2 regions of the Mesorhizobium sp. M8A.F.Ca.ET.207.01.1.1 genome follow, and region 2 is predicted to be linked to the other one. Evidence: predicted binding sites of a transcription regulator. Region 2 holds the regulator's gene; the other holds the start of a gene.
The links. The regulator PhoB, encoded in region 2, activates phosphate uptake and scavenging genes when phosphate is short. The targets are predictions, from matches to a motif close to TGTCATNNANCTGTCAT.
Positions count from the first base shown of each region.

Region 1 (3,414 bases), on a different contig from region 2:
GGGCCGATCGCTAAAAACAGTCCCGACATCGCCTGGCGGCAAAGGTCCGGATACATACTTTCGATCCGAAAATACCGCTTGCAATTCGCAATCAGTTTGCTAAAAGAAAACCACTTGCAAATTACAACTGGTTATCGAGGAGGTCTTCATGTCAAAACTTCGTGTTAACGCGTTTACCCTCTCGCTCGACGGCTATGGCGCCGGTCCTGATCAGGATCTGCAAAATCCGCTCGGCATCGGCGGAGGATCCTTGCACAAGTGGTTTGTCGACACCCGCACCTTCCGCAAGATGGTGCTCGGACAAGATGGCGGCACCACCGATACCAACGAGGCGTTCGCGGCGCGCAGCTTCGAGAATGTCGGCGCCTGGATCCTGGGTCGCAACATGTTCGGGCCGATCCGCGGAGAATGGCCTGACGACAAGTGGAAGGGCTGGTGGGGCGACAACCCGCCCTACCATGTGCCGGTTTTCGTGCTGACGCACCACAAGCGGGCGTCTATCACCATGGAAGGGGGCACGATTTTCCATTTCGTCACCGACGGCATCCATTCGGCGCTCGAGCAGGCGAGATCGGCGGCTGGCGGCAAGGACGTGCGGGTCGGCGGCGGCGTCGATACGATCCGCCAATATCTCCAGGAGAGGCTGATCGACGAGATGCACCTGGCGATTTCGCCGGTGCTGCTTGGCCGGGGCGAGAACCTTTTTGCTGGCCTCGACATGCCCAAGCTTGGCTACACGTGCACCGAACAGGTGGCGACAGCGCTGGCCACGCACGTGGTTATCAAGCGGGCTTAAGCTCGGCGCCGCCCCTCATCCGCCTGCCGGCACCTTCTCCCCGTATAGTGACGGGGAGACGGAAGGGTCACTCAATATTTCTCCGGCACGTAAAGCTCGCGCGGCAGGACCTGGCGTTCGTATTCCGGGTTGAAAACGCGCTCCGGCAGCGTGATCTCCTCGTGCGGCACCTCTTCATATGGCAGCTGCTTGAGCAGATGGTCGATGCAGTTCAGGCGTGCCCGCTTCTTGTCGTTGCCCTCGACGATGTACCATGGCGCTTCGGGAATGTTGGTGCGGGCGAAGGTTTCTTCCTTGGCCTTGGTGTACTGCTCCCAGCGCACCCGCGACTGTAGGTCCATCGGCGACAGTTTCCACTGCTTCATCGGATCGTGGATGCGCATCAGGAAGCGCATCTGCTGTTCCTCATCGGTGATCGAGAACCAGTATTTGACCACGGTGACGCCGGAGCGCACCAGCATGCGCTCGAACTCCGGCACGTCGTGGAAAAACTCCTCGACCTGATCGGGGCTGGCGAAGCCCATCACCCGCTCGACGCCGGAGCGGTTATACCAGGAGCGGTCGAACAGCACGATCTCGCCGCCTGCGGGCAAATGCGGGACATAGCGCTGGAAATACCATTGCGACTTCTCGCGTTCGGTCGGCGCCGGAAGCGCCACGACGCGACAGATACGCGGATTGAGCCGCTGGGTGATACGCTTGATGACGCCACCCTTGCCGGCGGAATCGCGGCCCTCGAAAATCACCACCAGTTTCTTCTTGTGATAGGCGACCCAGGATTGCAGCTTGATCAATTCGGACTGAAGGGTGATCAAGTCGCGAAAATACTGCATGCGATCGATCGAAGGCGGATGCGAGTTCTTGTAGATCTTGGCGATCTCCATCGACAGCGCCGGTTCCGACAATTCGAGTTCATAATCTTCGTCGAGCGTGTCGGCGAGTTCGGCTTCAAGCCAGTCCTTGGCAGGGGAATTCTGTCTTAGCTCGGTCATATCAACTGCTCCGCTTGCAAGCCTGTCGGTTCCCTGGGGTGTCCCCAAATTGCTGCCAGCCGCCGGGAATGGAAACACCTGAGCCGACTTCAATATAGGCCGGCGGTGACGGTTTTATTGCAGCCCGGGCGCGATTTGCCGCCGGTGCAAATTTCGCGACGCATGATCGATCGGCGTCATCGCATGGCGACAAGCCGACCGAATTGTCCTACAAATCCCCGGTCGCGTTCCAGGCCTGCCCTTGGGGGCACGCCTCTTCAACAAAATCGTGAGGATCTGACATGGAATACCGCACCCTTGGCCGTTCCGGCCTGAAGGTTTCGACACTGACGCTTGGCACAATGACCTTCGGCGGCGCCGGGCCTTTCGCCGCGGTCGGCAACAGCGATCTCGCCGAAGCAAAGCGGATGATCGACATGTGCATCGACGCCGGCATCAACCTCATCGACACCGCGAATGTCTATTCGAACGGCCTGTCGGAAGAGATCATAGGCGAAGCGCTCGGCGGCAAGCGCAAGAACGACGTGCTGATCGGGTCCAAGGCCCGGATGCGGATCGGCAAGGGCCCGAACGACGAGGGCCTGTCGCGCCATCATCTGATCCGTGAATGCGAGAGAAGCCTGAAGCGATTGAAGACCGATGTCATCGACATCTATTTCGTCCACCAGTGGGACGGCCTCACCCCGCTCGAGGAAACCGTTGCCGCGCTCGACACTTTGGTCAGCCAGGGCAAGGTGCGCTACATCGGCTGCTCCAACTATTCGGGCTGGCAAGTGATGAAGGCGCTTTCCATCAGCGACAGCCGCCACCAGCAACGCTTCGTCACCCAGCAGATCCACTATACGCTGGAAGCGCGCGAGGCCGAGTACGAACTGCTGCCGATCTCGGTCGACCAGGGGCTGGGCGTGCTGGTCTGGAGCCCGCTCGCCGGCGGCCTGCTGTCGGGTAAATACCGCCGCGACAGCCCGACCGCGCGCCAGCTTGCCGGCTGGTCCGAGCCGCCGATCCGCGACGAGGACCGGCTCTGGCGGATCGTCGATGTGCTGGTCGAGATCGGCAGGGATCGTGGTGTTTCGGCGGCACAGGTGGCGCTCGCCTGGCTGCTCGGCCGCCCTGCCGTCTCCTCGCTGGTGATCGGCGCCCGCAATGACGTCCAGCTGAAGGACAATCTCGCGGCCGCCGCCCTGGAGCTCGGCACCGAGGAACGCCAGCGTCTCGACGCCGTAAGCCGGCCGCCCCTGCTCTACCCCTACTGGCATCAGCAACTGACAGCGAAGGATCGCTTCGGCCCCGCCGATCTGGTTCTCGACCGCAGCGATATCTGATCAGCGTCAGGTCGAGAGCGAGAGCTAGCTCTCGATGAACCGCCAGAGTTCGGGATCGGGTTCGATCTGGCCGCCGAGCACGAAATATTTGTAGAGGACGAGCAGGGAGATCGCCTGCTCGTCCAGTTCATTGGAAAATTTGCGGCAGTAGGCATTGGCCGTGGCGATGATGCGCTCCGCCGCGGCCGGATGCCGTTCGAAATAACCTACCTTTTCACGGAGATCGGAGAAGTCCGGGTCGAGCGGCGCATAGTGGACTCCAGCCTCGAGCTGGCTCTCGCCAAACCATGTCTCGTAGGTC
Region 1 covers NZ_SRUS01000001.1:488,756-492,169, reverse strand. Annotated here, with positions in the region: gene EN850_RS02375 (dihydrofolate reductase family protein) at 149-796, shown strand; gene ppk2 (polyphosphate kinase 2) at 868-1,788, opposite strand; gene EN850_RS02365 (aldo/keto reductase) at 2,070-3,113, shown strand; gene EN850_RS02360 (glycosyl transferase family 90) at 3,138-3,414, opposite strand, start outside.
Region 1: a site for PhoB is predicted at 1,894-1,910, ahead of ppk2 (polyphosphate kinase 2). Genes of this name have one in related genera too.

Region 2 (3,414 bases):
AGCCTCGAAAAAACACTGGTCCATCACCGGAACACTGTCAACATCGATTCTGATGGATTTTGAGGTGCCGGAAATTTTTTTTCGAGCCTCGCAATAAATAAATGACAGCACCGGCCGCTTCTGCCAGTGTTTGACCCTGTTGCCGGAGGTATTCGAGGGGGATCAAGAACCGCGGCAACCGGGAGGGAAAGCATGTCGGTGGGAATCCGCCACGACGATCTGCGCCGGCGCAACCGCGCAATGGTGATTGCAGCCGTGCGCCGGGATGGTCAGCCCTCGCGCACCGAGATCGCCGCCACCACTGGCCTCAGCCACTCGACCATATCGGCGATATCCGCCGACCTGATCGGCGAAGGTATCCTGACCGAAGGCAAGCCGAACGAGGCCGGCTCACTCAAACGCGGCCGGCCGCAGGTTGGCCTCGGCCTCAACCCCGAGGCCGCGGCTGTGATGACCGTGGTGCTGTCGCTGAATTTCCTATCCGTCGCCGTCATCGATTATGCCGGCCAGGTGGTCGCCGAGGAGCAGCGCCGGCTGGACACGCTGACCATGTCGCGCGAGGCGCTGATCGGCGAATGCACGGCAATAGTGCGCCGCCGCATCGAGGACCCCGATCTCGATGTCCGCAGTGTTGCCCGCATCGCGCTGGCGATCCAGGGCATCACCGACACCGAGGCGCGTGCCATGCTGTGGTCGCCGATCACGCCGCAGACGGACATTGCCTTCGCCGACATACTCGAAGCCGAATTCGGCATCCCCGCCACCATGGAGAACGACTGCAACATGATGGCGGTGGCGTTGCGCTGGCGCGACCCTCAACGCTACCGCGACGACTTCATCGCCATCCTGCTCTCGCACGGCATCGGCATGGGCCTGGTGCTCAAGGGCGAACTGTTCACCGGCACCCATTCATCGGGCGGCGAATTCGGCCACATGATCCATCGCCCGGGCGGCGCGCTCTGCCGTTGCGGGCGGCGCGGCTGCGTCGAGGCCTATGCCGGCAACTATGCCATCTGGCGTAATGCCAGGCAGCTTGGCGAGGACGCCGAACCGGTCGCCGATGTCAGCGACGCGCAGATGCGGACACTCGCCGCGACGGCAAGGGAGAAAGACGGACCGGAGCGCGAAGCGTATCGCAAGGCGGGCGAGGCGCTGGGCTATGGGCTGGGCAGCCTGTTCGCGCTGATCGACCCGGCGCCGGTCGCCATGGTCGGTGTCAGTGCCGCCGCCTTCGACCTGATCGAGCCGGCCTTGCGCGAGGCCATCGCCCAGACCGCCGGCGGCCAGCATTCGGAATCGATTTCCTTCGACACCGAGCCGAACGAACTGCCGCTCATCCGCGAAGGCTGCGCCATGCGCGCCTTGACCTTCGTCGACCAGGAGATTTTCGCGCCGGGCGTGCAGGCGAGAGGCAGTGCTGGGAAGAGCGTCGCCTGAGCGAACGCTCCGGTGAATCACCACCAATGCTGGAGGTTGGCCGAGCGCCCTCAAGGTCGTCATCCCTGGGCGGAGCAGCCGCGAAGCGGCGTCGCGGAGACCCTGGGATCCATGCCGTGACCTCGATCGTAGAGTGCAACGGCGCAGAATTCTGCACTGCGGCGACGCGTCGAGGTCCCGGCACGGATCCTCGGGTCTGCGCCGCGTCGCTTCGCTCCTTGCTCCGCTCGTGGATGACGAAGTCAGGGGCGTAGCCGCCCTCGACCTAGTCTTCCCTGATCGCGTAGCCCGCCCCGCGGATGGTGCGGATGACGTCGGGCATGCGGCCATTGTTGACCGCCTTGCGCAGCCGGCCGACATGCACGTCCACCGTGCGCTCGTCGATATAGATCGTCTCGCCCCAGACATTGTCGAGCAACTGGCTGCGCGAGAACACCCGGCCGGGATGGCGCATCATGAATTCGAGCAGCCGGAACTCGGTCGGTCCGAGCCGGATTTCGCTCTTCTTGCGATAGACCCGGTGCGATTCACGGTCGAGCACGATGTCGCCGACCTTGAGCACGCTGGACAGCACTTCCGGCTTGGCGCGACGCAGCAGCGCCTTGACCCGGGCCATGAATTCCGGCGTCGAGAACGGCTTGACCAGATAGTCGTCGGCGCCGGTCGAAAGGCCACGCACGCGGTCGCTCTCCTCACCGCGCGCCGTCAGCATGATGATCGGCAACCTCTCGGTCTCGGGCCGCATTCGCAGGCGCCGACAGAGTTCGATGCCGGAAACAGCCGGCACCATCCAGTCGAGCACCAGGAGGTCGGGCACATTCTCCTGGAGGCGGATCTCGGCTTCGTCGCCGCGCGGCACCACCTCGACCTGGTAGCCTTCCGATTCCAGATTGTAGCGGAGGAGCACGCCGAGCGGCTCCTCGTCCTCCACCACCATGATGCGTGGCGCGATCATTGGCAGATCATCCTATCGTCAAGCCGCCGGCGCCGACATCGCCGTCTCGTCCTGCTTCGGACGATTGGCGGGCAGTTGCGTTCCGGTCAGCACATAATACGCATTCTCGGCGATGTTGGTCACATGGTCGCCGATGCGCTCGAGATTCTTGGCGCAGAACAAGAGATGCGTGCAAGCCGTGATGTTGCGCGGATCCTCCATCATGTAGGTCAGCAGTTCGCGGAACACCGAGGTGTATTTGACGTCGATGCGTTCGTCGTCATTCCTGAGCTTGGCGAGGGCGGCGGCATCGCCGGCCGCATATTCCTCGACCACGCCCTGCACCTGGATCAGCACCAGCTGCGCCATGGAATCGATCGAGTGCGACAGGTCGCGCGGCGTGGCGGTGAGGCCGACGGAACCGACACGCTTGGCGATGTTCTTGGCAAGGTCGCCGATGCGCTCGAGGTCGCCCGCCATGCGGATCGAGCCGACGACATGACGCAGATCGTCGGCCATCGGCTGGCGCTTGGCGATCAGGGTGATGGCGCGGTCGTCGAGTTCGCGCTGGCGCGCATCCATGATGGCGTCGTCGGAGACGACGCGCTGTGCCAGCGCGTTGTCGGAATTCAGCAGAGCCTTGGTGGCGCCGCCGACCATCGTGCCGGCGAGATCGCCCATGTCGCTGATCAGCCTGCTGATCTGTCCGAGATCCTCATCGAAGGCTGCGACTGTGTGTTCGGCCATGATCCTGGTCCTCGTATGCGTGATATCAGCCGAAGCGGCCGGTGATGTAGTCCTGCGTGCGCTTCTCGCGAGGCGACGTGAAGATCTTCTCGGTCTTGTCGAATTCGACCAGTTCGCCCAGATACATGAACGCCGTCTGGCGCGACACGCGCGCCGCCTGCTGCATGTTGTGGGTGACGATGACGATCGTGTAGTCGGCCTGCAGCTCGTCGATCAGTTCCTCGATCTTGGCGGTCGACAGCGGATCGAGCGCCGAGGCTGGTTCGTCGAGCAGGATGACTTCCGGCTTCACCGCC
Region 2 covers NZ_SRUS01000009.1:80,855-84,268, forward strand. Annotated here, with positions in the region: gene EN850_RS24770 (ROK family protein) at 193-1,437, shown strand; gene phoB (phosphate regulon transcriptional regulator PhoB) at 1,703-2,392, opposite strand; gene phoU (phosphate signaling complex protein PhoU) at 2,411-3,118, opposite strand; gene pstB (phosphate ABC transporter ATP-binding protein PstB) at 3,144-3,414, opposite strand, start outside.